DNA from 3 places in the Aquabacterium sp. TM01 genome. Region 1 is predicted to be linked to each of the others. Evidence: predicted binding sites of a transcription regulator. Region 1 holds the regulator's gene; each other region holds the start of a gene.
The links. Region 1 encodes sigma-54, which starts transcription at its own class of promoters, with help from an activator protein. Its sites were predicted from a motif close to TGGCANGNAANCTGCTTT; they were not measured.
Positions count from the first base shown of each region.

Region 1 (10,194 bases):
GCAGGATGACGCCGTCGCCACATCACATGATGCGCCGCGGGTGCGCCAGCGCCTCGTGCGCCGCATGCAAACGCCGCACCAGCACCCGGATGAAGGCCTCGTCAAACAAATGGCGACAGGTCGGGCTCAGCTGCAGCATCACGTCCGGGGTGAACGAAATCGTCGTGGCCGGTTCGGTCACCACCACATCGGTGCTGTGGCGGCGCAGGTCCGGGCTGGGCGCCAGGTAGGCCATCTCGCCCACCGAGGTGCCGGCCCCCAGCAAGGCCACGCGCTTGTTGTCGCGGTACACCTCGACCGTGCCTTGCGCCATGATGTGGAAGGTACGCCCTTCCTCGCCGCGGCGGTACAGCGCGTGCCCAAACGGGAAGCGTTGCCACTTCGCGCGGTGCACCACTTCCCACAGCTCCACATCGCCAAACTGCGTGAAAAAGTCCAGCGAGCGCAGCAGGTTGAAACGCTCCGAGTCCAGCACGCCCTGCAGGTGGCCGCGCGGCACCTGATGGTCAGCGATCAGGCCCGACAGCGCCTGGGCGAACGCATCCCAGTTCGGATAGCGCTCCTTCGGGTCCTTGGCCAGTGCCTTCAGCACCACCTGGTCGACCGCGGCATTCACCCCCGAGCGCTGGCCCGACAGGGGTGCCGGCGCCTGGTTGTAAATCTGGTTCATCAGCACCGCCTGCGACGATGCCTCGAACGGTGGACGCCCCGCGATCAGGTGATACAGCACGGCGCCCAGGCCATAGATGTCGGCGCGGCAATCGGGCACCTCGCCATCGAGCTGCTCGGGTGCCATGTAGGCCAGCGAGCCCACCTGGTGGATCTGGGTGGACTCGGCCGTCAGGTTCAGCACACTGCCAAAGTCGCTGATCTTGACGTCCGTCACGGCCCCGGCATCGTTGACCAGGGCCAGGATGTTGGCCGGCTTCACGTCCCGGTGGATCAGACCCTGGCGGTACACATAGCCCAGCGCCATCGCGCACTTGAAGCCGATTTCCACGATCAGCTCCAGCGGCAGCAGCTGGTCCGGACGGCAGAAGGAGCGCAGCGTCGTGCCCGGCACGTACTCCATCACCACATAGGGTGACGTGGGGTCGGGCACCGCGTCGTAGATGTGCACCACGTTCGGGTGTTGCAGGCGACCCACCAGGGCGGCCTCGGCCGCGAAGAAGCGGGCGTACACCGGCCCATCGACCGCGTCGCTCAGTGCCGACGAGCGCACGCGCTTGATCGCGACATCGCGGTCATGGAAGTCGTCCCGGCATAGGTAGACCTCGCTGGTGGCGCCTTCGCCCAGCCTATTGATGATCCGGTATTTGCCGATCAAACCGCTATTGAGGTCAATGTCCAGGTCGCCCATGCTCACCCACTGCTGCCATGTCTGCATCTTTCCACGTTCGGGCGCTCTTCACCACACGAAAAGACCCGAACAGAGTGTGCAATTGTTCGCACATCATCGCATCCCCCCGGGAAGGCGGTTCGCCCCCGTAGAATTCGCCCATGATCCAAGCCAAGCGTGCCCTTCTTTCTGCCCTGGGTGAAGCCCTGCGCCAGGTGGCGCCCGACGCCGCCGCGTCCTTCACACCGGTTTTCGAGGCCCCCAAGCAGGCCGCCCACGGCGACCTGGCCGTGACCGCGGCCATGCAGCTGGCCAAGCCCCTCAAAAAGAACCCCCGCGAGCTGGCCACCGCCCTGGTCGCCGCGCTGGAAGCCCAACCGGCCGTCCAGCAATGGGTGAAGCTCCCCATCGAGATCGCCGGCCCCGGCTTCATCAACCTGCGCCTCCTGCCCGAAGCCAAGCAGGCCATCGTCACCGATGTGCTCACCGAAGGCGACAAGTTCGGCTGGCAACCCGCCAACGGCCGCAAGGTGCTCGTCGAGTTCGTCTCGGCCAATCCCACCGGCCCGCTGCACGTGGGCCACGGCCGCCAGGGCGCACTGGGCGACGCCCTGTGCAACCTGTTCGAAACGCAAGGCCAGTCGGTCACCCGCGAGTTCTATTACAACGACGCCGGCGTGCAGATCAGCACCCTGGCCTGGTCCACGCATGCGCGCATCAAGGGCTACAAGCCCGGTGACGAGCACTGGCCCGAGTCGGCCTACAACGGCGACTACATCGCCGACATCGCGGCCGACTTCCTCGCCCAGAAGACCGTCAAGGCCGATGACCGCGAGTTCACCGCCTCGGGCGACCCCGAGGACCTCGACGGCATCCGTCAGTTCGCCGTGGCCTACCTGCGCCACGAGCAGGACCTGGACCTCAAGGCCTTCGACGTCCGCTTCGACAACTACTACCTCGAATCCAGCCTCTACACCTCGGGCCGCGTCGAGCAGACCGTGCAGAAACTGGTCGACGCCGGCAAGACCTACGAACAAGACGGCGCCCTGTGGCTGCGCTCGACCGACTACGGTGACGACAAGGACCGCGTGATGCGCAAGTCCGAAGGCGGCTACACCTACTTCGTGCCCGATGTGGCCTATCACATCGCCAAGTGGGAGCGCGGTTTCGAGCAGGTCGTCAACATCCAGGGCTCCGACCACCACGGCACCATCGCCCGCGTGCGCGCCGGCCTGCAAGCCGCCGGTGTCGGCATCCCCCAGGGCTGGCCCGACTACGTGCTGCACAAGATGGTCACCGTGATGAAGAACGGCGAGGAGGTCAAGATCTCCAAGCGCGCCGGCAGCTACGTCACCCTGCGCGACCTGATCGAGTGGACCAGCAAGGACGCCGTGCGCTTCTTCCTGATCAGCCGCAAGGCCGACACCGAATTCACCTTCGACGTCGACTTGGCCCTCAAACAGAACGACGAGAACCCCGTGTTCTACGTCCAGTACGCCCACGCCCGCATTCAGTCGGTGCGCACCCAGTACGCGGAGAAGGGCTGCGATGTGAGCGCCCTGGCCGGCGCCAACCTGGCCCTGCTCACCGCCGACACCGAGCTGGCGCTGATGACCCGTCTGGCCGAATTCCCTGGCATGCTCACGGCCGCCGCCCAGGGCCTGGCTCCGCACGATGTGGCCTTCTACCTGCGTGACCTGGCCAGTGCCTTCCACAGCTACTACGCGGCGGAACGTTTCCTGGTCGACGAGGTCGAACTCAGCCGTGCCCGTGTGGCTTTGCTGAGCGCGACCGCGCAGGTGCTGCGCAACGGTCTGTCCTTGTTGGGCGTCAGCGCGCCCAACAAGATGTAAACACCCTGGTGACCCAGAGAGGATCCCTCCCCATGACCAGTCCACGTGCCGCTCAGCGCGGCGGTTTTTTCCTCGGCATGATCGTCGGCCTGTTGATCGGGCTGGCGCTGGCGCTGGGGGTGGCCGTCTACATCACCAAGGTGCCGCTGCCCTTCATCGACAAGGTGCCCCAGCGCACCCCCGAGCAAGACGCGGCCGAAATGGAGCACAACAAGAGCTGGGACCCCAACAGCCCGCTGTACGGCAAGAACCCCGCCGTGCCGAAGGCCGTCCCGGTCGCCTCGGCCCCGTCGTCGGCGTCTTCGCCCGAACCCACCGAGGCCCCGGTCATCTCCGCCGAGCCGGCCTCGGCCGCCGCACCCGCTCCGGTGGCCTCCAAGCCGGCCCCAGCGGCCAAGCCTGCCAGCGCCGCCGCCTCCAGCGCCCGCAATCCCGCCGCCATCCTCTCGGGGGCGGCCCCCGTGTCCACCGCGCCGGCCGCTGACGCGTTGAGCTATCAAGTGCAGGCCGGCGCCTACGCCAGTCAGGCCGAAGCCGAACAGCAACGCGCCAAGCTGGCCATCATGGGCTTGGAGTCGCGCATCCAGGAGCGTGAGGTCAACGGCCGCACCATGTTCCGGGTGCGCCTGGGGCCGTACCCGCAAAAGGATGCGGCGGAAGAGGTTCGCATCAAGCTGCAAGCCGCTGGGGTGGAGTCTGCCCTGGTGCGCATCCAGAAGTAAGCCGGGGCGCTGCCCTCGTTGATTGCCGTGGCCTTCGGGCCGGACAGAAAGGACGCTAGATGAATCGCCGCGAGTTTTCGATCCATACCCTGGGCGCATTGGGTTTGAGTGTTGGCCTGCCCGGGCTGGCCCTGGCCCAAGGCGGCCCGGTGGAAGGCACGCACTACGTGCGCCTGGCCCAGGCCGCGCCGGTGTCGGCGCCCGCCGGTAAGGTCGAGGTCGTCGAGTTCTTCTGGTACGGCTGCGGCCACTGCTACAACTTTGAGCCCTCGCTGGCCGCCTGGGCCGACAAGCTCCCAGCCGACGTCGTGTTCCGCCGCGTGCCGGTGGCCTTCCGCGAAAACCCCTTCGGCAACCACCAGCGCCTGTTCTACGCGCTGGAGGCCATGGGCCTGGTCTCGACCCTGCATGCCAAGGTCTTCCGCGCCATCCACGCCGAGGGTCAGCCGCTGGACAAGCCCGAAGCCATCGCGGCCTTCGTCGCCCGTCACGGGGTGGATGCGGACAAGTTCATGGCCATGTTCAACTCGTTTGCCGTGCAGACCAAGTGCAAGCAGGCCCGCAGTCTGGCCGAGGCCTACAAGATCGACGGCGTGCCCACCCTGGGCATCGCCGGGCGCTATTTCACCTCGGTGTCGCTCAATGGCAACCACGAGCGCACCCTGGCGACCACCAACTTCCTGATCAACCAGTCCCGCAAGGGCCGTTGAGGCGGCACACAGGCGCGCAGGCGCAGGGAAATCGCGCTTCAGACGCGATTTCCCCCTGGTTCGTGGCTAAAATCATTGCAAATTCCATGCCGATGATGACGAACCCACTTTTCCCCTCCCTGACGTGCCGTTTTGCCCGCACTGCCGGTGCGCTGGCGCTGGCCTGTGGCGTCCTGTGGTGCGCCCCGGCCGTGGCGGAAAAGGCCGACCGTTTTCAACCGCTCAACTTCGCCGCCGATGCGGCCCGGGTGGAAGACAACCAGCGCTTGAACATCCTCAGCGGCAACGTCGAGATCACCAAGGGCACCATGGTGGTTCGCGCCGACCGTGTGGAAGTGCGTCAGAACCCCGACGGCAGCCAGACGGCCACTGCCATCGGTGGGCCGGGTGGGCGCGCCTTCTTCCGGCAAAAACGCGATGGGGTGGACGAGTCCATCGAAGGCGAAGCCGAGCGCATCGTCTACGACGGCCGCACCGAAATCATCCGCTTCACCTCGCGCGCCATCATGCGCCGCCTGCAGGGCAACACCGTCAACGATCAGGTCAGTGGGCCCGTCATCGTCTACGACAACAAGACTTCGGTTTTCCAGGTCCAGGGTGGCGGCAGCAGCAGCGGGGCCACCGGCCGCGTTCGCGGTGTGATCACCCCGCGCACCACGCCCGAGACCCCCAGCACCGAAGGCGCCCGTTGATGAACGCGCCGCTGGCTACGCCTCCGCGCAGCGAACTGCGCGCCGAGCACCTCAAGAAGCGCTACGGTGCCCGCACCGTGGTGCACGATGTGCATGTGGCCGTGGCCGCCGGCGAGGTCGTCGGCTTGCTGGGCCCCAACGGCGCCGGCAAAACCACCAGCTTTTACATGATCGTGGGCCTCGTGCCCGCCGATGCCGGCGAGATCACCATCGACGGCCAGCGCGTCGAGCGCCTGCCCATCCACCAGCGCGCCCGCCTGGGCCTGAGCTACCTGCCGCAGGAAGCCTCCATCTTCCGCCAGCTCAATGTCGAGGACAACATCCGCGCCGTGCTGGAGCTGCAGGTGGACGAGCGCGGCAAAGGCCTGAGCAAGGCCGTCATCCAGGAGCGCCTGGATGGCCTGCTGCACGAGCTCAGCATCGAGAAGCTGCGCACCAACCCTGCGCTGTCCCTGTCCGGCGGTGAGCGCCGCCGTGTGGAAATCGCCCGCGCCTTGGCCACCCAGCCGCGTTTCATCCTGCTCGACGAGCCTTTTGCCGGCGTCGACCCGATCGCCGTCATCGAGATCCAGCGCATCATCAGCTTCCTGAAGGCGCGTGGCATCGGCGTGCTCATCACCGACCACAACGTCCGCGAAACGCTGGGCATCTGCGACCGCGCCTACATCATCAGCGAAGGCAGTGTCCTTGCCGAGGGTAGCCCGGCCGACATCGTCCACAACGCCGAGGTCCGTAAGGTCTACCTCGGCGAGCACTTCCGCATGTGAGCGACCGGCGCCCATGAAGCCCTCCCTGCAGTTTCGGCTGTCTCAGCATCTGGCGCTGACCCCTCAGCTGCAACAGTCCATCCGGCTCCTGCAGCTGTCCACCCTGGAGCTGCACCAGGAAATCGAGCAGATGCTCGAACAAAATCCTTTCCTGGAGCCCGAAGACGACTTCGCCCCGTTGGAGACGGCCGCCTCGCTGGAGTTCGAGCGTCAGCGCAACGAACACAACAGCAGTGAAGACGCCGGCGCCGAGCGCGAAAGCTCGCCCACCGAGGCCGACACCAGCGGCATCGACACGGCCGAGATGGGCACGACCGAGCGCGACGACTGGGAAAACGGCACCGAGCGCGACGACTTCGACGGCATCAGTGAAAGCCCTGCGCGCCAAAGCCAGGGCGACGACGAGCTCGACCCGCTCGAGCGCAACAGCCTGTCCATCACCCTGCAGGAGCACTTGAGGCAGCAACTGCTGGGCACCCGCCTGAGCGACGAAGACATGGCTGCGGTCGACATGCTCATCGAGTCCCTCAACGAGGACGGCTACCTGGCCGACACGCTCGAAGACATCGCCGCCAGCCTCCTGCCCGACGAGCCGGACGAAGACACCCTCGACGAGTTGCTCTCGCGTCTGCGCTGTGCCCTGGGCTGGCTGCAGAACCTTGAGCCCGTGGGCGTGGGCGCACGCAACCTGTCCGAGTGCCTGTTGCTGCAACTGCGGGGCATGCCCGCCGAGCCCGCGCGTGACGTGGCCATGGCGATCTGCCGCGAGCACCTCGAACTGCTGGCCCGCCGCGACTTCAAAAAGCTCATGGCCGCCACCGGGGCCGACGAGGCCTTGCTGAAAGACGCCCAGAGCCTCATCGTCTCGCTCGAGCCCAAGCCGGGTCGCGCCTTCACCCGCGCCGAGGCCAACATCATCATCCCCGACGTCATCGTGCAGAAGGCCGGGCGCAGCTGGAAGGTCATCCTCAACCCGGACGTCATGCCCAAGCTGCGCATCAACGACTACTACGCCCAGGCTCTGCGCTCCAGTCGCGGTCCGCGTGGGGGCACAGCCAGCGAGGGGCACGCCAACCTCAACGCCCGCCTGCAAGAGGCCCGCTGGTTCGTCAAGAACATCATGCAGCGCTTCGACACCATCTTGCGCGTGTCGCGGGCCATCGTCGACCGGCAAAAGAATTTCTTCACCCATGGCGAAATCGCCATGAAGCCGCTGGTGCTGCGCGAAATCGCCGACGAACTCGGCCTGCACGAGTCCACCATCTCGCGCGTGACCACGGCCAAGTACATGAACACGCCGTTCGGCACCTTCGAGCTCAAGTACTTTTTTGGCTCCTCGCTCAACACCGAAGCCGGCGGCAATGCCTCCAGCACGGCGGTGCGCGCGCTCATCAAGCAGCTCGTCGCCGCCGAAGACCCCAAGAAGCCCTTGTCAGACAGCGCGCTGTCCAGCATGCTGGAAGAGCAGGGCATCCAGGTTGCCCGCCGCACCGTGGCGAAGTACCGCGAAGCCCTCAAGATCGCCCCCGCGAACCTGCGCAAGGCCCTCTGAGCGAGGACGGGACCGCGCCACGCCCCGGTGACCGGCGCGACCCGCCCACCCCGACCGGTGTCCCTGATCTGTCTTTCATTGCTCGTCCATGTTGCTTCGCCTCCAAGACCTGATCACCATGCTGCCCTGGCAAGACTGGGCCGCCCTGGCCCTGTTCGTGTTCGGCTGGATCGGCTACGCGCAATTTGCCAGCCGCCGCGCCCGCGTCGAGCGCACCCTGCTGTCCAGCACCAACCACTACCGGCGCCTGTGGATGCTCCAGGTCACCCACCGCGACCAGCGCATCGTCGATGCCGCCATCACCCAGAACCTCGCCAGCAGCCCGAGCTTCTGGGCCTCCACCACCATCCTGGTGATCGGTGGCTTGCTGGCCGTGCTCGGCACCACCGAGAAAGCCAGCGAGTTCGTTCGCGACCTGCCCTTTGCCGTGCGCACTTCCTTGCTGGTGCTCGACATCAAGCTCATCGTGCTGCTGTCTGTCTTCGTCTACGCCTTCTTCCGCTTCACCTGGTCCATGCGCGTCTACTCGTTCGGCGCCATTCTGGTGGGCGCCGCCCCCAACGTTGACGTCTTCAACGAAGGCGGCGCCGACCGCCAGGAGTTCGGCGACCGCGCCGGCAAACTCATGGGCATGGCCGCCGAAAGCTTTGCCGACGGCCTGCGGGCCTACTACATGTCCTTTGCGGTCATCGCCTGGTTGGTGTCACCGGTGGCCTTTGCGCTGGGCACCCTGGCTGTCCTCTGGATCCTGTATCGGCGAGAATTCCGCTCCGACGTGCTGGCCATCTTGCGCCCTTGACCGCGTTCTCTTTTCATTGCGACCCCATCATGCCCATCAAGCCCCCCCGCCGCCCCGTCGTGTCCCCGGCCACCGGACGCCCCTCGGGGGAGACGCGCGACCGCGCCCCTTCGTCCACCCGCTCACCACAGGGACGCGATCCACATGGCAGTGAGGCGCACGGAAGTGGCGCACAGGGACGTGCCTCATACGGGCGCGCTCCCGGCGGACGTGACCCGCACACACGCGACGCGGCCCGCTCTGACTCAGGCCACGGGTCTCGCCCAGCGTCTCGGTCGGCCTCTGACACCTGGCGAGGTGGCGATGATCGGCGTCATGGCCCCTCTCCCGGCGGCGCCGTGTGGGGTGCCTCTTCGCGACCGGCCCCCGTCCGCTCCGGCCCCCGCCCCGAGTCGCGTGACTTCGGCCAACGCCCCGTGCTTGCCGCCGATCGCCCGTCCGCCCTTTACCTGTCCTGCCCGTCCGGCGTCGAATCGCTGCTGGCCATTGAAGCCCGTCGCATCCTGGGCGCCGCCGCACAGATCACCGAGTCCCGTGGCGGCATCGAGGTGATCGCACCTGCCACCGCGTCCGCCGCCGAGCGACAGCACACCCTGCGCGACTACGCCATGCGCCTCAATCTCGAGAGCCGCCTGGCCCAGCGCGTCCTCTGGCGTGTCGCCTCCCGCGTCTACCGCCACGAAGACGACATCTACGTCATGGCCCGTGGCGTCAACTGGTCCGACTGGATCACCCCGCAGCACACCCTGCGTGTCGACGTCGTCTCGCGCCGCAGCCACCTCCAAAGCCTCAACTTCGCCGGCCTGCGCGTCAAAGATGCCGTCTGCGACGACCTGCGCGAACGCACCGGCGAGCGCCCCAGCGTCGACACCCGCTTCCCTGACCTCGGCCTGGTCCTCTACCTTGACGACCTCGATGCCATCCTCTATGTCGATACCTCCGGCGAAGCGCTCTTCAAGCGCGGCTGGCGCGAAGACACCGGCGAGGCCCCGCTGAAAGAAACCCTGGCCGCCGCCATGCTCGCCGCCGCCGACTGGCAAGGCCGTCCCGAAGACGGCGCCTTGCTCGACCCCTGCTGCGGTGCCGGCACCATCCCCATCGAAGCCGCCCAGATCGCCTGCGGCATCGCCCCCGGTCTGCAGCGTCGCTTCGCCTTCGAGCGCCTGCTGCCCTTCCGGGCTCATCAGGCCGACTGGCAGCGCCTGCGGCAGGCCGCCCACGACCGCCAGCACCCGCCCCGCGTCCCCATCTACGCTGGCGACGTCGCCTTCCGCATGACCGACTTTGCCACCCGCAATGCCGAGCGGGCCGGCGTGCGCCAGTACATCGAGTTCAAAACCGCCGACTCCCTGCAGCGCCCCGTGCCCTGCGAGCGCGGCGTGCTCATGTTCAACCCGCCTTACGGTGAGCGCATCGACACCAAAGGCTCCGTGCGCAACGCCTACCGCGCCCGCTCCGAAGCCGACGACGAGATGGGTGAACCCGCCCCGACGTCCCGCGCCGGTCGCGAGCAATTCCAGGACGATGAAGCCGCCACCTTCTTCCAGCGCCTGTCCTCCCACTGGAAGAAACAGTATCCCGGCTGGACCGCCTGGATTCTCAGCCCCGACATGAAGCTGCCCAGCGCGATGCGCCTCAAGGAAAGCCGCCGCGTCGTCATGTTCAACGGCCCCATCGAGTGCCGACTCTTCCGCTTCGACCTCGTTGCCGGCAGCAACAAACCCCGCGCTACCGCTCCGACGGATGCCGACGCACCGCCA
Region 1 covers NZ_AP046529.1:1,491-11,684, reverse strand. Annotated here, with positions in the region: gene AC3WW4_RS00240 (protein kinase domain-containing protein) at 23-1,387, opposite strand; gene argS (arginine--tRNA ligase) at 1,501-3,192, shown strand; gene AC3WW4_RS00230 (SPOR domain-containing protein) at 3,225-3,914, shown strand; gene AC3WW4_RS00225 (thiol:disulfide interchange protein DsbA/DsbL) at 3,974-4,624, shown strand; gene lptA (lipopolysaccharide transport periplasmic protein LptA) at 4,711-5,316, shown strand; gene lptB (LPS export ABC transporter ATP-binding protein) at 5,316-6,083, shown strand; gene AC3WW4_RS00210 (RNA polymerase factor sigma-54) at 6,097-7,635, shown strand; gene AC3WW4_RS00205 (DUF599 domain-containing protein) at 7,724-8,434, shown strand; gene AC3WW4_RS00200 (THUMP domain-containing class I SAM-dependent RNA methyltransferase) at 8,851-10,194, shown strand, end outside.

Region 2 (10,194 bases), 3.1 Mb from region 1:
CCCTGATCGTCATCGGCCCCGAAAAATTGCCGAAGGTGGCCCGCACGGTGGGCTTGCTGCTTGGCAAGGCACAGCGCTACCTCTCCGAGGTCAAGAGCGAGGTCAACCGCTCGATTGAGCTGGAAGAGCTCAAGAAGGCGAAGGAGGGACTGGAAGAGGCGGCGCGCGACATCGGTCAAAGCGTTTCGGCTGGCTTGCAGGAAGCGGGCGATGCCTTGAGCGAGCAAGACCAAGCCACCGCCGCCAGTTTCTACGACGATCAGCCGTTTTATGGCCGCGCCAAGCCCGTTCGGAAGAACTGGCGCCTCAAACGAGGGGCCATGCCACTTTGGTACAAGCAGCAGCACGGCATCCGGCGTCATGCGCAGTCCGGCGCGGCCCGTGTGGCGCGCTTCCGCCCTCCGGTGGCCTCCAAGCCACGTCAACCCTGACATCCCCCTGTGAGCGATCCCAAAACGAATCCAGACGAGCTGGAGGGCTCAGAGCAGCCCTTTGTGTCGCATTTGATCGAGCTGCGCGATCGGTTGATCCGGGCGGTGATTGCCATTGCGGTGGCGTTTGCGGTGCTGGCCATCTACCCCTCGCCATCCGGCCTGTATGACCTGCTGGCGATGCCGCTGGTTGAACACCTGCCCAAGGGTGCCACCCTGATCGCCACCAACCCGATCTCGCCGTTCATGGTGCCCGTAAAGGTGACGATGTTGGCGGCCTTCATGCTGGCTTTGCCGGTGGTGCTGTACCAGATCTGGGCGTTTGTGGCCCCGGGCCTGTACAGCCATGAGAAGAAGCTGGTGATGCCGCTGATTGTCTCCAGCACCCTGCTCTTCTTCGCCGGGGTAGCGTTTTGCTACTTCTTTGTGTTTGGCAAGGTCTTCACCTTCATCCAGAGCTTTGCACCCAAAAGCATCACAGCGGCCCCCGACATCGAGGCCTACCTCAGCTTTGTACTCAATATGTTCCTGGCCTTTGGCGCGGCGTTTGAAGTGCCCGTGGTGCTGGTGATCCTGGTTCGCATGGGCATGGTGTCGGTGCAAAAACTCAAGGATTTCCGCAGCTACTTCATCGTGATCGCTTTCGTGATCGCCGCGGTGGTGACACCACCGGATGTGGTCTCGCAACTGGCGCTGGCCATCCCGATGTGCCTGTTGTACGAGGTGGGCATCTGGGCGGCACAGTTGTTTGTCAAGCACACGAAGGCGCCAGACAGCGACGATGCTGCAGCCACCTGAGCGAAAGCGTTCTTCGAGCGCACCCGCTTGATGCAAAAGGCCCGCCAATGGCGGGCCTTTGTGTATCCAGAGGGAGGGCACCTGCTGACATGGCGCCCCTGCCGGATCTCACACTGTGGGCGTCACACGGCGACGGGCCATGCCAGCACCTGCCAGAGCCAAGCCCACCAAGGCCAGACCAGCAGGCTCAGGCACCGACAAAGGCACGGTGGAAATGGCCAGGCCGAAGATCAGGTTATTGGCGGTGTTTTCCACCGTCGTGAAACCCAGGCAACCCGCCGCTGCGCCGGCTGCTGTGCAAACAGGGGTCGCCAGCGTTTGCAAGGTCCCCGTGCCGCCAATCGGAAAGGCGTTCACGTAATAGGTGAACCCGTCGTAGTTCACAGCTTCATTCAACAATCCACTGGTCAACACGAAAATGTCGTTACACGGTACGGGACTGCCCGCCACCACACAGGTTCCTGATGTGTTGGGCGTTTCCAGAAACTGGATCGCGTAATTGATAGGAGCCACGCCTGGAATCGGACCTGAGGGACTTGGGAGATTGGGGGACAGCGCCAGAGACACATTGAGCGTGGCGTTCTGCAGCGAGGTCCCGGTGATTGGCCTGTTGGTGTGCGTCAGGGTCAAGGTCTGAACCGTATTGACCAGCGGCGGCACTCCCCCACCCACGTAGGTGTTCGCAAGGAGGTTCTGGGGAGGGTTCGTAATGCTCAAAGAACTCTGACCGAAGCCGGTGCTGGTCCCCCAGGTCAGCACACTGGGGCTGAGGCTGACCCCTGCAGGTCCCGCAGCCGTCCACTGTGCAGTCAGGTCGACTTCCCATTGTGTGACCATCGTGGCAGCACTGGCCTGTGAGCCCACCAGCAAAGCTGCGGCGGCGGCAATCATGGTTGACGTCAAGTGTTTCATTTTGAACCCCATCTGAATGATGATGAACCCGCATCGTTGGTCGATGCGCCTAGTTGACGGGCTGAGAACTGCCCCCGCACTCAGAACAACGCATAGACCGTGCCAAAGCCCCATCTGCGCGCCAAGTGCTTGAAAAACAAGGACATTCCCTAGGTAGCAACTTGGCGGTCAGTGGCAGGTGTCAATAAAACCAACACCTTGGTCGCGCCAACTTCCACGATCCAAAAACAAAGCCCGCATCAGCGGGCTTGGGGTTCACTCTTCGCTGTCGTCCTGCGGGGCCTGGGCTGGCAGGGCCGCCCTCGGGCGCTTGGCCACCGTAACCATGGCGGTCAGGCTCTGGCCGCCACGCAACAGGCGCAACTGAGCCGCCTCACCGGGTTTGAGCGCGGCCACGGCATTGAGCAACTGGGCCGTGTTGGCGACCTTCTGCGAGGCCACCTCCACCACCACATCGCCCGGGCGCACCCCACCCAGGGCCGCAGGCCCGTTGTGCAGCACGCCGGTGATCAGCACTCCCTCCTTGAGCGGCAGGTTGAAAGTCTCAGCGATCTCGGGCGTCAGGTCGCGCGGCTCGACGCCGATCCAGCCCCGGGTGACCTGGCCGTCGCGGATCAGGCTCTCCATGACCTGACGGGCGGTGGAGACGGGAATGGCAAAACCAATGCCCATGCTGCCGCCCGAGCGCGAGTAGATGGCGCTGTTGATGCCCACGAGGTTGCCGTCGATGTCCACCAGCGCGCCGCCCGAGTTGCCGGGGTTGATGGCCGCGTCGGTCTGGATGAAATTCTCGAAGGTATTGATGCCCAGCTGGTTGCGGCCCAGGGCGCTGACGATGCCCGACGTGACGGTCTGGCCCACGCCGAAGGGGTTGCCGATGGCCAGCACGGCATCGCCCACCTGCAAGGTGTCGGAGCTGCCAAAGGTGATGGCCGGCAGGCGATCGAGCTCGATCTTGAGTACGGCCAGATCGGTGTCCGGATCGGTACCGATGACCTTGGCCACTGCCTTGCGGCCATCGGTGAGCATGATCTGGATGTCGTCCATGCGGTCAACCACATGGTTGTTGGTGAGCACATAGCCTTCTGGCGAGACAATCACCCCCGAGCCCACGCCGGACTGCGGCTGCGACTCCTGGTCACCGAAGAAGTAACGGAACCACGGGTCGCTGCGACGGTTCTGGCGTGCCGCCGTGTTGCTGGCGCTCACACTGACCACGGTGGGGGCTGCCTTGCGGGCGGCATCACGGAAACTGGTGAGCGCCTGGCGCTCGGCGCTGGCGGCACTGGCGGCCGGGGATGCGGCCACGACCACGGTGGGCGCGGGCAATCCCTGCCGCGAGGTCCAAGCTGACAGCCACTGCGGGCGGAACGTCGCCACCACAAAGAGCACACCGACGGCAACGGTCACCGTCTGCGAGAAAATCAACCAGGTTTTGCGCATGAACATCACAAGCCAGAAAGGGCCCGCCGTGATCGATAGAGACACCCTGCATTCCCACCTCCACCAACTGCTGGAAGCCGAACGCTTTCGGGATTATGGGCCGAACGGTCTGCAGGTGGAGGGCAAGCAGGTCATTCGCAAGGTGGTGACCGGGGTGACCGCCAGCCTGGCGCTGATCGAGGCGGCCATCGCGGCCGAGGCCGATGCCATCCTGGTGCACCACGGCCTGTTCTGGAAGGGGCAAGATGGCCGAGTGACCGGCTGGATGAAGCAGCGTCTGCAGCGCCTGCTCGCCCATGACATCAACCTGCTGGCCTATCACCTGCCGCTGGACGCCCATGCCAGCCTCGGCAACAACGCGCAGTGGGGCGAGCAGCTGGGGCTGCAGGCCGATGCACGCTTTGGGGAGCAGGATTTGGGCTTCATCGGGGCGGCACCAGCGGGCTTGGACTTGCATACGCTGCAGGCGCGCGTTCGCTCGGTGATGGGGCGCGAGCCGGTGGGCTTGGCCGGCGATGGTCGCCCGCTGCGACGCGTGGCCTGGTGCAGTGGCGGCGCGCAAAGCTACTTCGAGAGCGCCATTGCGGCCGGCGCCGACGTGTTCCTCACCGGGGAGATTTCCGAGCCGCAGGCGCACTATGCGCGGGAAACCGGTGTGGCCTTCCTGGCCTGTGGTCACCACGCCAGCGAGCGCTACGGCGTGCAGGCGGTGGGCCAACACCTGGCGGCGCAGTTGGGCGTGCAGCACACCTTCATCGAGATCGACAACCCGGCGTGATCGGGACACAGCACGGCGACGGGCGAGGCAGCGCCACATGCCGTGGCCGCACGTCACGATGCGCAAAGAAAAGGCCGCGGTGAACGCGGCCTTATTACTGGTGGCAGAGGCCGGGACCTCTGCCCCTGCCGTGCAATCAGAGCCGCACCGGGATGCCCCGCTGCGCCATCAAGGCCTTGGCCTGGGCCACGGTGTACTCACCGTAGTGGAAGATGCTGGCGGCCAGCACCGCATCCGCTCCGCCCTGCTGCACGCCATCGGCCAGGTGGTCGAGGTTGCCCACGCCGCCCGAGGCGATCACCGGCACACCGACCGCGTCGCTCACGGCCCGGGTCAGCTCCAGATCGAACCCGGACTTGGTGCCGTCACGGTCCATGCTGGTCAGCAGGATCTCGCCCGCGCCGTGCTCGGCCATCTGCTTGGCCCAGGCCACGGCATCAAGGCCCACGTTCTTGCGGCCTCCGTGGCTGTACACATCCCAGCCCGGCCCACGTGCGGCGAGGTCTTCACCCTGACGCTTCTTGGCGTCGATGGCCACCACGATGCATTGAGACCCATAACGCTCGGAGGCTTCGCGTATGACCGGCGGGTTGGCCAGCGCGGCCGAGTTGAAGCTGACCTTGTCGGCGCCGGCATTGAGCAGGCGGCGCACGTCTTCGACCGTGCGCACGCCGCCACCCACCGTCAGCGGGATGAAGACCTGCGAGGCCACGGCTTCGATGATGTGCAAGATCACGTCGCGGCCATCGCTGGTCGCGGTGATGTCCAGGAAGGTCAGTTCGTCGGCGCCCTGGTCGTTGTAGCGTGCGGCGATCTCGACCGGATCACCGGCGTCACGCAGTTCGACGAAGTTGACACCCTTGACGACACGACCGCCCGTCACGTCCAAACAGGGGATGATGCGTTTGGCAAGCACGTCAGACGCCGCCGTTGAGTTCGTCGGCGCGCTTCTGGCCGGCGGCGAAGTCGAGGTCACCGGTGTAGATGGCACGGCCGCAGATCACACCTTCGACGCCTTCGGATTCGACGGCGCACAGGCGCTCGATGTCCTGCAGGTTCGACAGGCCGCCCGAGGCGATCACGGGGATGCTCAGGGCCTGGGCCAGCTTGACGGTGGCTTCGATGTTGACGCCCGACAGCATGCCATCACGGCCGATGTCGGTGTAGATGACACCTTCGACACCATAGTCTTCGAACTTCTTGGCCAGGTCCACGACTTCGTGGCCCGACAGCTTGCTCCAGCCGTCGGTGGCGACCTTGCCGTCCTTGGCGTCCAGGCCGACGATGATGTGACCACCGAAGGCGGTGCAGGCGTCACGCAGGAAACCGGGATTCTTGACCGCAGCTGTGCCGATGATGACGTAGCTCAGGCCGCCGTCGAGATAGCGCTCGATGGTATCGAGGTCACGGATGCCGCCGCCCAGTTGCACGGGGATCTCCTCACCGACCTCTTTGAGTATGGCCTTGATGGCCGCCTGGTTGACAGGCTGGCCGGCAAAAGCGCCATTGAGGTCCACCAGGTGCAGGCGACGCGCGCCGGCATCCAGCCAGCGCCGGGCCATCGCGGCCGGGTCTTCGCCGAAGGTGGTGGAGTCATTCATGTCGCCTTGCTTGAGGCGAACACACTTGCCGTCTTTCAGGTCAATCGCAGGGATCAGCAGCATGGCTGTGGTGCGTCAGTGAGGAAGTCGTTGAAAAGCCCGGGCCCGACATCAGGGCTGCCAGAGCAGGAAATTGCGATACAGGGCCAAGCCATGCTCCGCACTCTTTTCGGGGTGGAACTGCGTCGCGAAAATATTATCCCTGGCAACGGCGCACGTAAAGCGCACACCGTATTCGGTTTCGCCTGCGCTGTGCCGGGGGTCGTTCACGACGGCATGGTAGCTGTGAACGAAGTAGAAATAGCTGTCGTCAGGGATGCCGGCCCACACCGGATGCGGCTGACCGCCCCAGACGCCTTCGTGGCGGCTTTGGTGCACGGTGTTCCAGCCCATTTGCGGCACCTTGTAGCGGCTGCCGTCAGGCTGGGTCAGGCCATCAAGACGGAAACGCACCACCTTGCCGGGGATCAGGCCCAGGCCGGGGGTGTCCTGCTCTTCGGAGTGGTCGAGCAGCATCTGCATGCCCACGCACACGCCCATCAGGGGCTTGTTGGCGGCGGCATCGAGCACGGCGCCCAGCAGGTCGCCGCCGTAGGCGCCACGCAATTCGGCCATGCAGTCACGCATGGCGCCTTGCCCGGGCAGCACGACGCGCTCGGCGGCGCGCACCACAGCAGGGTCATTGGTCACCACCACGTTCAGGTTCAAATCCTTGGCGGCGTGCTCCACCGCTTGCGATACCGATCGCAGATTGCCCATGCCGTAGTCGATGACGGCCACTGTCGAGGTCTGGCTCATGAGAGTCAACAAGTTAGCAACAGAGGGCCAGGCTCACAGCGAGCCCTTGGTCGAGGGGATCACGCCAGCCATGCGGGGATCGCGCTCCAGTGCGCCGCGCAGGGCACGGGCAAAGGCCTTGAACACGGTTTCGCACTGGTGGTGGGCGTTGACGCCCTTGAGGTTGTCGATGTGCAGGGTCACGCCCGCGTGGTTGACGAAGCCCTGGAAGAACTCATAGGTCAACTGCGTGTCGAAACCACCGATGCTGCCTGAGGTGAAGGGCACGTCGATGTGCAGGCCCGGACGGCCCGAGAAGTCGATGACGACGCGCGACAGGGCTTCGTCCAGCGGCACGTAAGCGTGACCGTAGCGGCGAATCCCCTTCTTGTCGCCCACGGCCTTGGCAAAAGCCTGGCCCAGGGTGATGCCGACGTCTTCCACGGTGTGGTGGCCGTCAATGTGCAGGTCGCCCACCGCGTGAATGTCCAGGTCGATCAGGCCGTGACGGGCAATCTGGTCGAGCATGTGGTCGAAGAACCCGATGCCGGTGTGCAGCTTGGCCGCACCGGTGCCGTCGAGGTTGACGCGCACGGTGATCTGGGTTTCGGCAGTGTTGCGGGCGACCTCGGCCACGCGGTCGGCGCAGTCAGGGGCCGACACCTGTTGAGGAGCGTTCATGCAGAAGGAGTTGTCAGGGGTTCACGCAAGATCTCGGCCAAAGCCGTCATCAAGGCGTCATTTTCCGAGGGCAGGCCCACGGTCAATCGGACACAGTTTGCCAGCAATTGGTGCAGGCCGGACACATTCTTGATGAGTATCCCTCGGGACTTGAGGGCCGCAAAGGTGGCCGCGGCGTCGTTGACGCGAACCAGGATCATGTTGGCCTGGCTGGGGTAGGCACGGGCACCGGGCGCAGTGGCCAGGAAGGCCAGCAGACGCTCACGCTCGGCCTTGATGACCTCGGCTTGCCGCGCAAACTCGTCAGCGTGTTCCAGCGCAAACAAGGCGGCCTCGGTGTTGAGCACGCTGATGTTGTAGGGCGGGCGCACTTTCTCGACCTGCTCGATGAGGTCGGCGCGACCCATCATGTAGCCCAGGCGCACCCCGGCCAGACCAAACTTGGAGAGGGTGCGCATCAGCAGCACATGCGGATGGCGCGCAAGACGATCCAGGTAGCTCTTGCTGGCGAACGGTTGATAGGCCTCGTCGATCACGACCAGGCCGACGCCATTGGCGCCCACGGCCTGCACGATCTGCTCGATTGCTTCGTCGTCCCACAGGTTGGCCGTGGGGTTGTTCGGGTAGGCGATGTAGGTCAGGGCCGGGCGATGCTCGCGGATCGCGGCCAGCATGGCGGGCGTGTCGAGCTCGAAATCAGCCGTGAGCGGCACACCGACGAAGCTCAGCCCGTTTTGTTTGGCGAAGGCCTCGTACATGACGAAACCAGGCAGTGGCGCCAGCGCCACGGCGCCGGGCTGGGCGCAGGCCACCGACAGCAAGGAAATCAGCTCATCGGAGCCATTGCCCAGCACCAGACCGCAGTCAGTCGGAATGTGGGCGTGGCGGCGCAAGGCCGCGTGCAGGTCTTGCTGGCGAGCACCCGGATAGCGGTTCAGCGCCACCTGGCCCAGACGCTGGCCCAGCTCCTCCTGCAGCGCGGGCGGCAAGGTGAAGGGGTTTTCCATCGCGTCGAGCTTGATGTAGCCGGCGGCATCCTGCACGTGGTAGGCGTGCATGGCGCGCACATCGGCGCGGAAGGTATTCAAGAGGGTATCGAGAGTGCTCATGGGGCCAAGGCTGAAACAGCGCGGTTAGCCTGGTCGATTATCTCACGAGGGTGTCATCCCGACTGTCAGACCGGTCCGGACAGGCACTCCGTGCGGTTGCGTCCCGACGCCTTGGCACGATAAAGGGCGTGATCCGCCCGGTCAATGGTGTGCGCCAGAGGCTCATCGGCCAGATGGCGCGTCACGCCCGCCGAGAACGTGACCCGCAGGTCCGGCACGGTGGGACTGACCTGGGTGCGCGACAGGGCCTGCCCGATGCGCTCCAGCACCTGGCATGCATCGTCGCTGTCGGTATCCGGGAACATGACCAGGAATTCTTCCCCACCCCAGCGGGCCACCTGATCCGCCCCACGCAGCCCGCCACTGAGCACCTGGGCGGTGGCGCGCAGCACCTCGTCGCCCACGGCGTGGCCGTGTTCGTCGTTGACGCGCTTGAACAGGTCCAGATCGATCATCGCAACACACCAGGGAAAGCCTGAGCGATCGGCCCGGCTCTGCTCGATGCGCAGGAGCTTGTGCATGTGGCGTCGGTTGAACAGCCCGGTCAACTCGTCCCGGATGACCTGCCCATGGAGCTTGGCCATGGCCTCGGCCAGATCGTGCCGGGCGTGCGCCGCGCGTTCACGCAGCAGCGCGAGTTGGCGCACCAGCACGCAGGCGCTGCTCAAAATGATCAGCAGGACGCAGAAATACAGCACCTGCAACTCGATCACGAGAGGCTGTGAGCCCTCCTGCCCCACCACCCCAAGGCAGGCCGCGCCAAAGACCAGCACGGCCAGCGCACTGGCGCGGGCCATCTGCCGAAAGGTGACCGTGAGCAGCGCGAACATCAGGATGATGAAGAGCAGGATCAGCGCCACAGGCCGGCCCGGCCCGCCGATCAAGTAGCCCCAGCCCAGCAAGACGATGCCCACCCACATCTGAGTTTCGATCAGGGCGGGGTCGGCAAAACCGCGGTTCCGACCTGTGCGCAACACCAGGTAGATCCCACCGATGGCCAAGACCGCCACCCCGGTCAACAGTTGGACGGAAGGTGCATCCAGCACACCGCGATGAGCACCGTAATTCAAGGCCAACAAGCCAAAGGCATGGTTGCTGGCCCCGAACAGAAAGCGCCAGATGCGCGCGCGCTGCAAGGGGTCCGACGACAGCAAGGCATTGCCCAGGCCGGCACGGGGACCGCGTCGAGGATCGGGATGCGTACGCAGGCTCATGAGGAAGGCCAAGACCATCGCCAGCACGAGAAGCAGCAGGCCCCAGGTGGGCACAGACACGCCTTCACCGGTCATGCCAGGCACCGGCACAACCACCCGCACACCACCCGACGAAGATCAACCCAACGGCACTCAGCACACGCACTCCCAGCGGTTCGGCGCCTTGCCACATCTGATCAGAAATCAGAACAATCGCCACTCTCCGCTGATGCTAACGCCAAGTCTGATCGCTGAACAGCCCCGTCCCCAGGTACCGGGGGGCGGTATCAGTTCGAGGTCTTGACGCGCAGGCGGAACTCGGCCGCCTGGGCATGGGCCTGCAGGCCTTCGCCATAGGCCAGGACAGCGGCGGTCTTGCCCAGAACCTGGGCGCCGGCCTCGCTGACCTCGATCAGGCTGCTGCGCTTCTGGAAGTCGTAGACCCCCAGGGGCGACGAGAACCGCGCGGTA
Region 2 covers NZ_AP046529.1:3,081,549-3,091,742, forward strand. Annotated here, with positions in the region: gene tatB (Sec-independent protein translocase protein TatB) at 1-431, shown strand, start outside; gene tatC (twin-arginine translocase subunit TatC) at 441-1,229, shown strand; gene AC3WW4_RS14260 (THxN family PEP-CTERM protein) at 1,338-2,141, opposite strand; gene AC3WW4_RS14265 (Do family serine endopeptidase) at 2,397-3,584, opposite strand; gene AC3WW4_RS14270 (Nif3-like dinuclear metal center hexameric protein) at 3,583-4,362, shown strand; gene hisF (imidazole glycerol phosphate synthase subunit HisF) at 4,499-5,278, opposite strand; gene hisA (1-(5-phosphoribosyl)-5-[(5-phosphoribosylamino)methylideneamino]imidazole-4-carboxamide isomerase) at 5,280-6,026, opposite strand; gene hisH (imidazole glycerol phosphate synthase subunit HisH) at 6,075-6,761, opposite strand; gene hisB (imidazoleglycerol-phosphate dehydratase HisB) at 6,795-7,421, opposite strand; gene hisC (histidinol-phosphate transaminase) at 7,418-8,530, opposite strand; gene AC3WW4_RS14300 (diguanylate cyclase) at 8,596-9,819, opposite strand; gene hisD (histidinol dehydrogenase) at 10,011-10,194, opposite strand, start outside.
Region 2: a site for sigma-54 is predicted at 2,229-2,246, ahead of AC3WW4_RS14260 (THxN family PEP-CTERM protein). Genes of this name have one in related genera too.

Region 3 (10,194 bases), 1.4 Mb from region 1:
GGACCCCAAGCGCATCGAGCCGCTGGTGCCGGTGGACCTGGTGGTGGACCACTCGGTGATGATCGACCACTACGGTGACAAGAAGGCGCTGGACCTGAACATGAAGCTGGAGTTCCAGCGCAATGCCGAGCGTTACGAGTTCATGAAGTGGGGCATGCAGGCCTTTGACACCTTTGGGGTCGTGCCTCCGGGTTTTGGCATCGTCCACCAGGTGAACCTGGAATACCTGGCCCGCGGTGTGCACCAGACGGCCGACGGCGTGGCCTACCCCGACACGCTGGTGGGCACCGACAGCCACACCACCATGATCAACGGCATTGGCGTCGTCGGTTGGGGCGTGGGGGGCATTGAGGCCGAGGCCGCCATGCTGGGCCAGCCGGTCTACCTGCTGACGCCCGATGTGGTCGGCATGGAGCTGACCGGTCGCCTGCGCGAAGGCGTGACCGCCACCGACTTGGTGCTGACCGTCACCGAGTTGTTGCGCAAGGCCAAGGTGGTGGGCAAGTTCGTCGAGTTTTTCGGCGAGGGCACCCGCTCGCTGAGCGTGCCCGACCGCGCCACCATCGGCAACATGGCGCCCGAATATGGCGCCACCATGGGCTTCTTCCCCGTCGATGAGAAAACGGTCGAATACTTCAAGGGAACGGGCCGTACGAAGGCCGAGCGCCAGGCTTTCGAAGCGTATTTCCGCGCCCAGGAGCTGTTCGGCGTGCCCGAAGCCGGCGAGATCGACTACTCCAGCGTGGTCAAGCTCGACCTGGGCAGCGTGACGCCCTCGCTGGCCGGCCCCAAACGCCCGCAAGACCGTGTGGAGCTGGGCCAGATGGCCCGCAATTTCGCCGATCTGTTGACCAAGTCCACCGCCGAGAACGGTTTCAACCAGCCCGCTGCGTCACGGACGCAGCGCTATCCGGTGGTCGAATCGGGCGTGAACGCCTGCCTGATCAGGCCGCCCCTGCCCCAGGGTGCGCCGCGCGATGTGGCGGAGATGGTGTCCAACCGGCCCACCATGCGCGCCGCCCCTGAAGACGCCGACATGGCCCCGGCCGATGCCGACCCGGGCGCGCTGACGCTCGGCCACGGCGACATCCTGATCGCGGCCATCACGTCCTGCACCAACACCTCCAATCCCAGCGTCTTGCTAGCAGCCGGGCTGCTGGCCAAGAAGGCCGTCAAGGCCGGCTTGCGCGTCCGGCCGCACATCAAGACCTCGCTGGCCCCTGGCTCGCGCATCGTCACCGAGTACCTGGAGAAGGCCGGGCTGCTGCCCTATCTGGAACAACTCGGCTTTGCGGTGGCCGCCTATGGCTGCACGACCTGCATCGGCAACGCGGGCGATCTGACGCCCGAGCTCAACGAGACCATCGTCCAGAACGACCTCGTGTGTGCCGCGGTGCTGTCGGGCAACCGCAATTTCGAAGCGCGCATCCACCCCAATCTGAAAGCCAACTTCCTGGCCAGCCCGCCGCTGGTGGTGGCCTACGCGATTGCCGGCACGGTCACCCGTGACCTGATGACCGAACCGGTCGGCCAGGGCAAGGGTGGCAAAGACATCTACCTGGGCGACATCTGGCCCAGCAGCGACGAAATCTACAAGCTGCTCAAGTACGCCATGGACGGCAAGGCCTACCGCAAGAACTACGAGAAGGTCACCACCAAGCCCGGCAAACTGTGGGAGCAGACCAAGGGCGTGAGTGGTCAGGTCTACACCTGGCCGCAAAGCACCTACATCGCCCGCCCGCCCTTCTTTGACGGCTTCGAACCTCAGCCCAAAGCCGCTGCGCTGGGCGTGCAGCAGGCGCGCATCATGGCGCTGTTCGGTGACTCGATCACCACGGACCACATCTCCCCGGCCGGCTCCATCAAGGCCACATCGCCAGCCGGCCAGTACCTGCAGGCGCAAGGCGTGCAAAAGACGGACTTCAACAGTTACGGCTCACGTCGCGGCAACCACGAGGTGATGATGCGGGGCACCTTTGCCAATGTCCGCATCAAGAACCTGATGATCCCGCCGCTGCCCGACGGCAGCCGCGAAGAAGGCGGCCTGACGCTGTTCCAGCACGCGGGTGCGCTGCAGGGTCAGAAATTGCCCATCTACGATGCGGCCATGGCCTATCAGGCCGCTGGCATCCCCACGGTCATCTTTGGCGGCGAGGAATACGGCACCGGCTCCAGCCGCGACTGGGCGGCCAAGGGCACACAGTTGCTGGGTATCCAGGCCGTGGTGGCGCGCAGCTTCGAGCGCATCCACCGAGCCAACCTGGTCGGCATGGGCGTGCTGCCCCTGCAGTTCAAGGGCGATGACAGCTGGCAGTCCCTGGGCCTGCAGGGTGACGAGGTGATCAGCATTGACCTCGGCCAGGCGATCGAGCCCCAGGCAGATGCGAAGCTGATCATCCAGCGCAGCGATGGCCATACTGAGACGGTCAGCGTGACGTTGCGAATCGACACGCCGATTGAGGTGAGCTACTACCAGCACGGCGGCATCCTGCCCTTTGTGCTGAGGCAGTTGCTGGCCTGAACCTCGGCGAGATCAGGCTGACAGGCGGGCGGCCAGGTCGCTGGCCCGCTTGTCGTCAAAGCCCACCGACACGACCACGCCATCGCGCTCGATCACCGGGCGCTTGATCACACTGGCCTGGCTCAACATCAAGGCCTTGGCACTGGCGGCATCCACCACGCCGGCCTTCGTCGCCTCGTCCAGCTTGCGCCACGTCGTACCCTGGCGGTTCACCAGCGGCTCCCAACCCACGGCGGCAATCCAGGCGTCCACGCGCTCAGCCGGCACGCCCTGCTTCTTGTAGTCGTGGAAGGTGTAGTCCACGCCTTGCTCGCTCAGCCAGACGCGGGCCTTCTTGACGGTGTCGCAATTGGGGATGCCGTAAACGATGGTGCTCATGGAGGGTCAGTTCAAGCGGGTTGATGCAGCCGCCACTGTGTCACAAGTCGCGCCGGACTTTGCGGTGTGCGCGCCATGCACCTCAGCGCACGGGGGACAAATCTGCCAACTCGGCTGCACTCAACTTGCGGGATCGGAGCACAAAGTGCAGGCCATCGGCGTCTTCCAGCGACATCGTGCCCAGGCAGCCCGAGCGCACATCCAACGTCAACTGCGCGTCCCCCAGGTAGCTCAGCTGCATCCGGCTGGCGTGAAAAGGCACACCCAGCACCTCGCCCAGTTGCACATCGCCCTCACTGAGCGACATCTCCCCGCGCTTCAAACACATGGGCGTGCTGCCATCGCAGCAGCCGTGCGAGAGGTAGAACATCACCTCGCCATGCCGCTGGCGCAAGCCACGGATCAGCGCCTCAGCCACCTCGGTGGCGATCACACGTTCGATCATTTCGCCATCTCTTCCCGAACGAAACCCAATGAAAAGGGGCGGCCAGGCCGCCCCACCTCCAACCAGGGCTCTTGTGGAGCCCTGTTCATGTCAGAAGAAGCCCAGCTTGTTGGGGCTGTAGCTCACCAGCAGATTCTTGGTCTGCTGGTAGTGATCGAGCATCATTTTGTGGGTCTCACGCCCGATGCCAGATTCCTTGTAACCACCGAAGGTGGCGTGCGCCGGGTAGGCGTGGTAGCAATTGGTCCAGACGCGACCGGCCTGGATGCCACGGCCAAAGCGGTAAGCGCGGCTGCCGTCACGGGTCCACACGCCAGCGCCCAGGCCATACGGCGTGTCGTTGGCAATGGCCATCGCCTCGGCCTCGTCCCGGAAGGTGGTCACCGCCAGTACCGGGCCAAAAATCTCCTCGCGGAAGATGCGCATCTGGTTGTGGCCCTTGAACAGCGTCGGCTGGATGTAATAGCCCTCGCTCAGCTCGCCACCCAGCTGGGCGCGGTCGCCGCCGATCAGCACCTGCGCACCCTCTTCCTTGCCCACGGCCATGTAGGACATGATCTTGTCCATCTGCAAGGCCGAGGCCTGCGCGCCCATCATCGTATCGGTGTCCAGCGGGCTGCCCTGCTTGATGGCCGCCACGCGCTGGATCGCGCGCTCGATGAAACGGTCGTAGATCGACTCCTGGATCAGGGCCCGCGAGGGGCAGGTGCACACCTCGCCCTGGTTGAAGGCAAACAGCACCATGCCCTCGATGGCTTTGTCGAGGAAAGCGTCGTCCTGCGCCATCACATCGTCAAAGAAGATGTTGGGGCTCTTGCCGCCCAGCTCCAGCGTGGCCGGGATCAGGTTGCTGGCGGCCGCCTGGGCAATCACGCGGCCCGTGGCCGTCGAGCCGGTGAACGCGATCTTGGCGATGCGCTTGCTGCTGGCCAGCGGCATGCCCGCCTCACGGCCCATGCCGTTGACGATGTTGAGCACCCCGGCCGGCAGCAGGTCGGCAATCAGTTCGGCCAGCACCAGGATGCTGACGGGGGTGGACTCGGCGGGCTTGAGCACCACACAGTTGCCCGCGGCCAAAGCCGGTGCCAGCTTCCAGGCCGCCATCAGGATGGGAAAGTTCCAGGGGATGATCTGGCCGACCACACCCAGCGGCTCATGAAAGTGATAGGCGATCGTGTTGCCGTCAATTTCACTGAGCGAGCCCTCTTGGGCGCGCAAACATCCGGCAAAGTAGCGGAAGTGATCCACCGCCAGCGGGATGTCGGCGTTCAGTGTTTCACGGATGGGCTTGCCGTTGTCCACCGTCTCGGCATAGGCCAGCTTTTCCAGATTCTGCTCAAGGCGATCGGCGATCTTCAGCAGGACGCCCGCGCGCTCGGCCGGGGCCGTGGCGCCCCAGGCATCCTTGGCGGCATGGGCGGCGTCCAGGGCCAGGTTGATGTCCGCCTCGGTCGAGCGGGCCGCCTGGGTGTAAACCTTGCCGCTGATGGGCGTGATCACATCGAAATACTGGCCGTCCAGCGGGGCCACGAACTGGCCGCCAATGAAGTTGTCGTAGCGGCTCTTGAAGGCAACAGGGGCGCCAGCGGCACCAGGGGCTGCATAGATCATCGGGGGTCTCCTCAGGTCGGGAATGAATGTGGGATCGAAGGGCTGAAAGGGCCAGGCCGGGGCCGTGACGCTCATTCAGAGTGCAGGCCGCGTGCCAATGCGGGTTCGTCCGGAGGCCGCGCGCACCGTTCCCAGGCAGACCACATCCGCCGCTGGCTGTCACCCTGTGTCAACGCGCTTGCGCCGCCACGCCACACTGTCCCAAAATGACACAGGGTGACCACGGGTGTGTCACGCGGCCCGCAACCCCATACTGAGCGCGACCGTGTCCGAAAGGCCTCATCCCGCCATGCCCCGCCAACTGACCCATCACCAATCCGCAGCCGACCTCCAGCAGGCCCGCCGCTGCCTGATGGACGCTGGCGATGTGCCCTTGGGCCTGGTGGACGACACCCTGCGGCAATCCTGGCTGCGCAGCCGCCATGCTGGCCTCAGCCCGGTCGATGTGACCACCGAGCCACCCCTGTGCAGCACCACCGACCTGCGCCACACCCTGGCCAGCGAACATGACCTGCTCGCCCACGCTCGCCCCGTCATGAGCTTCGTCTTCGACCAGATGCGCGACAGCGGCAACGTCGTCGTGCTGGCCGACAGCCAGGGGCTGCTGCTCGACAGCCTGGGCGACACCGAGTTCGCCACCCGGGCCGAACGGGTCTCCCTGCGGCCCGGCGCGCTCTGGCACGAACACGACCGGGGCACCAATGCCATCGGCACCGCCCTGGCCGAGCAACGCGCCGTCGTCATTCATGGCGCCGAGCACTATCTGGCCCGCAACAGCTTTCTAACCTGTGCCGCCGCGCCCGTGCTCACCTCGGAGGGGCGTTTACGTGGCGTCATCGACATCTCCGGCGACCACCGCGGCCACCACCCGCACACCTTCGCCCTGGTGCGCTCGGCCGCCCGCATGATCGAAGACCGCCTGTTCCACGCCCGCCATGGCCACGACCAGGTGCTGCGCCTGCACGCGCACGCCGAGGGCCTGGGGGCGGTCGGCGAAGGCCTGGTGGCTCTGTCAGACGACGGCTGGGTGGTGGGCAGCAACCAGCTCGCCCGCGAATGGCTGAACCTGCCGACCGTCGGCGGCGGCACCCTGACCGACCTCACTGGCCTGCGGGTGGCGCAGATGCCCCCCGGTCGCACCCTGCGCCTGCAAACCTCGCGCGGCCTACCCCTGTTTGCCCGCCTCGACTGGCCTCGCCGGCCCGTGATTCAAGCGGCGGCCAACTCCATGCCGCCCATCCTGGCCCGCGCCCGCGACACCCGCCCAACCCCGACACCGCCCCCCGGCATCCCCCAGCCATTCACCCCTCCCTTGGCGCTCGACCCCCGCCTGGCCGACGCCCACAGCCGGGCGCAACGGGTCCAGGCGCAAGGCATCCCAGTGCTGATCCAGGGCGAATCAGGCACCGGCAAGGAGGTGTTCGCCCGCGCCTTGCACACCGAGGGCCGCCGCGCCGCCCGCCCCTTTGTCGCGCTCAACTGTGCCGCCTTGCCCGAAACCCTGATCGAAGCCGAGCTGTTCGGCTACGTGGGCGGCGCCTTCACCGGCGCACGGCGCGAGGGTGCGCCCGGCCGCATTCGCGAAGCCGACGGCGGCACCTTGTTCCTCGACGAAATTGGCGACATGCCCCTGGCCCTGCAGGCCCGACTGCTGCGGGTGCTGCAGGACAAGATGGTCGTGCCCCTGGGCGGCAACAAGGCCCACCCCGTGGACTTCGTGCTGGTATGCGCCACCCACCGCAACCTGCGGGACGCCGTGCGCACAGGCCAGTTCCGCGAAGACCTGTACTACCGCCTCAACGGCCTGACCCTCACCCTGCCGGCCCTGCGCGAGCGGCAAGACTTCGACACCCTGGTGGGCCACATGCTCGACCAGATCTGCCATGACATGGCGCGCACCTCCGTGCCCACCGTGCCCACGTTACATCCCGGGCTGCATCAGGCGCTGGCGGACCACCGCTGGCCCGGCAACCTGCGCCAACTCCACAGCCTGCTGCGCACCGCCTGTGCTTTGCTTGAACCCGGCGAAGTCGCCATCGACTGGCGGCATCTGCCGGACGACATGGTGCAGGAGTTACAGGACGGCCAGCGCACCCCGGTGCCGTCCGATGCGGCCCACCACGACGACCGCGCCTCACCCACGTCTCCCCCGCTTGCGGTGCTGACCCCAGCCTCACTCGGCGACGCCAACCTGCGTCGCCTGTCCCTCCAGGCCATCCAGCAGGTGATCGCCGCCACCCAGGGCAACATGTCCGAAGCGGCGCGGCGCCTGGGCATCAGCCGCAACACGCTCTATCGCCGCCTCAAGCAGGCTCCCGACTGAGCCACGGCCCCAGCGACACCGCCGGGTCAGATCAAAAAAGCCACAAGAAATGCCCTTGCGTGGCGGAAGCAGGCGGTCCTTTGGGTAGCATCACGTTCATGACGAACGCCGACCCCCAAGAACTCGCCAAATTCAGTGACCTGGCCCACAAGTGGTGGGACCCGGAAAGCGAATTCCGCCCCCTGCACCAGATCAACCCCCTGCGCCTGGACTGGATCGACCAGCACGCGGCCATCAAGGGCAAGACCGTGGTGGACGTGGGCTGCGGCGGTGGCATCCTGGCCGAGTCCATGGCCCGCCGTGGCGCCAACGTCCTGGGCATCGACCTGGCCGACAAGCCGCTGAAGGTCGCCCAGCTGCACGCCATGGAAGCCGGCGTCGCCAACCTCGACTACCGCAGCATCGCAGCCGAAGCCTTGGCGGCCGAACAACCCGCGCAGTTTGACGTCGTCACCTGCATGGAAATGCTCGAGCACGTCCCCGACCCGACCTCCATCGTGCGCGCCTGCGCCGACATGGTCAAACCTGGTGGCTGGGTCTTTTTCTCGACCCTCAACCGCAACCCCAAGTCCTTCCTGTATGCCATCGTGGGCGCCGAGTACCTGCTCAAGCTGCTGCCCAAGGGCACGCACGAGTTCTCGCGTTTCATCCGCCCGGCCGAGCTGGCCCGCTGGATCCGCGAAGCCCGCCTCGACACCGTGCAGTTCAAGGGCATGGAGTACAACCCGCTCACCCGCCTCTACAAGCTGTCGGGCGACACCAGCGTCAACTACCTGATCGCTTGCCGCAAGCCCCTGACGCCATGAGCGCTGCGCCCGCTGATCGCCTGAGCTGGGCAGAGCCCGCTCAGGCCGTGCTGTTCGATCTGGATGGCACCCTGGCCGACACCGCCGGCGACCTCGTCGGCGCAGTCAACCACCTGCGCGTGCAACGGGGTCTGCCCCCCATGCCACTCGACACCTTGCGCCCCTACGCCTCGGCCGGCGCACGTGGGCTGATCGGTGCGGCGCTCGACATCCACCCCGGCCACGACGAGTTCGAAGCCCTGCGCACCGCGTTTCTCAACGCCTACGAACGCTGCTTGGCCGACACCACCGTGCTGTTTGACGGCATGGCCGAACTGCTGACCACGCTGGAAGCGCAAAACATCGCCTGGGGCGTCGTCACCAACAAACCGCACCGCTTCACCGTGCCGGTCATGCAGGGCCTGGCCCTGGTCGCGCGCTCGGCCACCTTGATCAGCGGCGACAGCACCGCCCACGCCAAACCCCACCCCCTGCCCTTGCTGACCGCGTGCGAGCAGATCGGGGTGGCGCCCTCGCGCGTGCTGTACGTGGGCGACGACCTGCGCGACATCCAGGCCGCCCAGGCCGCCGGCATGCCCAGCGCAGCCGCGGCGTGGGGCTACATCGGCCACAGCGGCGAGATCGACACCTGGGGCGCCAGCGTCATCGTGGCGCAACCGCTCGACCTGCTGCAGCACCTAGGCCGCTGAGTCGCGCCCTGCTCAGGCGCTCATCGACCGGTGAGCGCCAGGTCCGCCTTTCACAAAGCGGACCTGGCTTGACTGTCACCCGGCTCAGCTCGTGCGGCCGTAGTTGTCCTGGAAGCGGACGATGTCGTCCTCGCCCAGGTAGCTGCCCGACTGCACCTCAATGATCTCCAGCGAGATCGCGCCCGGGTTCGTCAAGCGGTGCACCGTCCCCAGCGGAATGTAGATCGACTGGTTCTCGGAAATCAGCTTCACCTCTTCTCCCACGGTCACCTCGGCGGTGCCGCTCACCACGATCCAGTGTTCGGCGCGGTGGTGGTGCATCTGCAGGCTCAGCGAGGCCTTCGGCTTGACCATGATGCGCTTGACCTGGAAGCGCTCCCCCGAGTCGATCGAGTCGTACCAGCCCCAAGGGCGATGCACGCGGCGATGCAGACTGCCTTCCGGGCGCGACTGCTTGGCCAGCGTGGCAACGATTTGCTTGACGTCCTGGCTGCAACTGCGATCGGCCACCAGCACCGCGTCCGGCGTCTCCACCACCACGATGTTGTCCAATCCCACCGCTGCCACCAGGCGCGACGAAGCATGGATCAGGGTGTTGGTCGTGCCGTGAAACAGCGCGTCACCCTGCCCGGCATTGCCCTTCGCATCATGCGGCGTCACCTGCCAGACGGCATCCCAGGCGCCCAGATCGGACCAGCCGGCGTTGAGCGGCACCATGCGCACCACAAACCCCGCCTCCGGATGCGCCGGGCATTGCTCCATCACGGCATAGTCCACCGACTCGGAGGGCACGGCCTTGAACGCGTCCTGGCCGGGGCGCACAAACGGGGCATCGGTGGCACGCACCGCAAACGCCGCCTCGGTGGCCGCCAGGATGTCCGGTCGGAAATGACCCAGCGCGGCCAGCCAGCGCGAAGCCTTCATCACGAACATGCCGCTGTTCCAGAAATAGCCGCCATCGGCCACGTAGGCCTGCGCGGTTGGCGCATCGGGCTTTTCCACGAAGGCCAGCACGCTGCGCGCACCCTGGGCGTTGGCCTCGCCAGTGCGGATGTAGCCAAAGCCGGTTTCCGGGCGATCGGGCGTGATGCCCAGAATGACGATGTCGCCCTCGGCGGCGGCACGCACCGCCTGTTGCACCGCGGCGGTGTAAGCAGCCTCGTCGGTCACCGTCTGGTCGGCGGGCGTCACCACCAGGATCGGGTCATCCCCTTCCGAGACGGCCTGCAAGGCCGCCAAGGTCACAGCCGGAGCGGTGTTGCGCCCCACGGGCTCCAGCAACAAAGGCACGGCCTGGCCCTTCACCTCACGCAACTGGTCCACCACCAGGAAACGGTGCTCCTCGTTACCCACCACGCAGGGCTGTGCCACGGTGATGTCGGCCGCGGCCAGGGACTGCAAACGCAGGTGCGCTTGCTGGA
Region 3 covers NZ_AP046529.1:1,406,812-1,417,005, reverse strand. Annotated here, with positions in the region: gene AC3WW4_RS06560 (aconitate hydratase) at 1-2,521, shown strand, start outside; gene AC3WW4_RS06555 (ArsC family reductase) at 2,534-2,899, opposite strand; gene AC3WW4_RS06550 (DUF779 domain-containing protein) at 2,982-3,344, opposite strand; gene exaC (acetaldehyde dehydrogenase ExaC) at 3,435-4,955, opposite strand; gene AC3WW4_RS06540 (sigma-54-dependent Fis family transcriptional regulator) at 5,245-7,278, shown strand; gene ubiG (bifunctional 2-polyprenyl-6-hydroxyphenol methylase/3-demethylubiquinol 3-O-methyltransferase UbiG) at 7,377-8,084, shown strand; gene gph (phosphoglycolate phosphatase) at 8,081-8,773, shown strand; gene AC3WW4_RS06525 (mannose-1-phosphate guanylyltransferase/mannose-6-phosphate isomerase) at 8,858-10,194, opposite strand, start outside.
Region 3: a site for sigma-54 is predicted at 5,035-5,052, ahead of exaC (acetaldehyde dehydrogenase ExaC). Genes of this name have one in related genera too.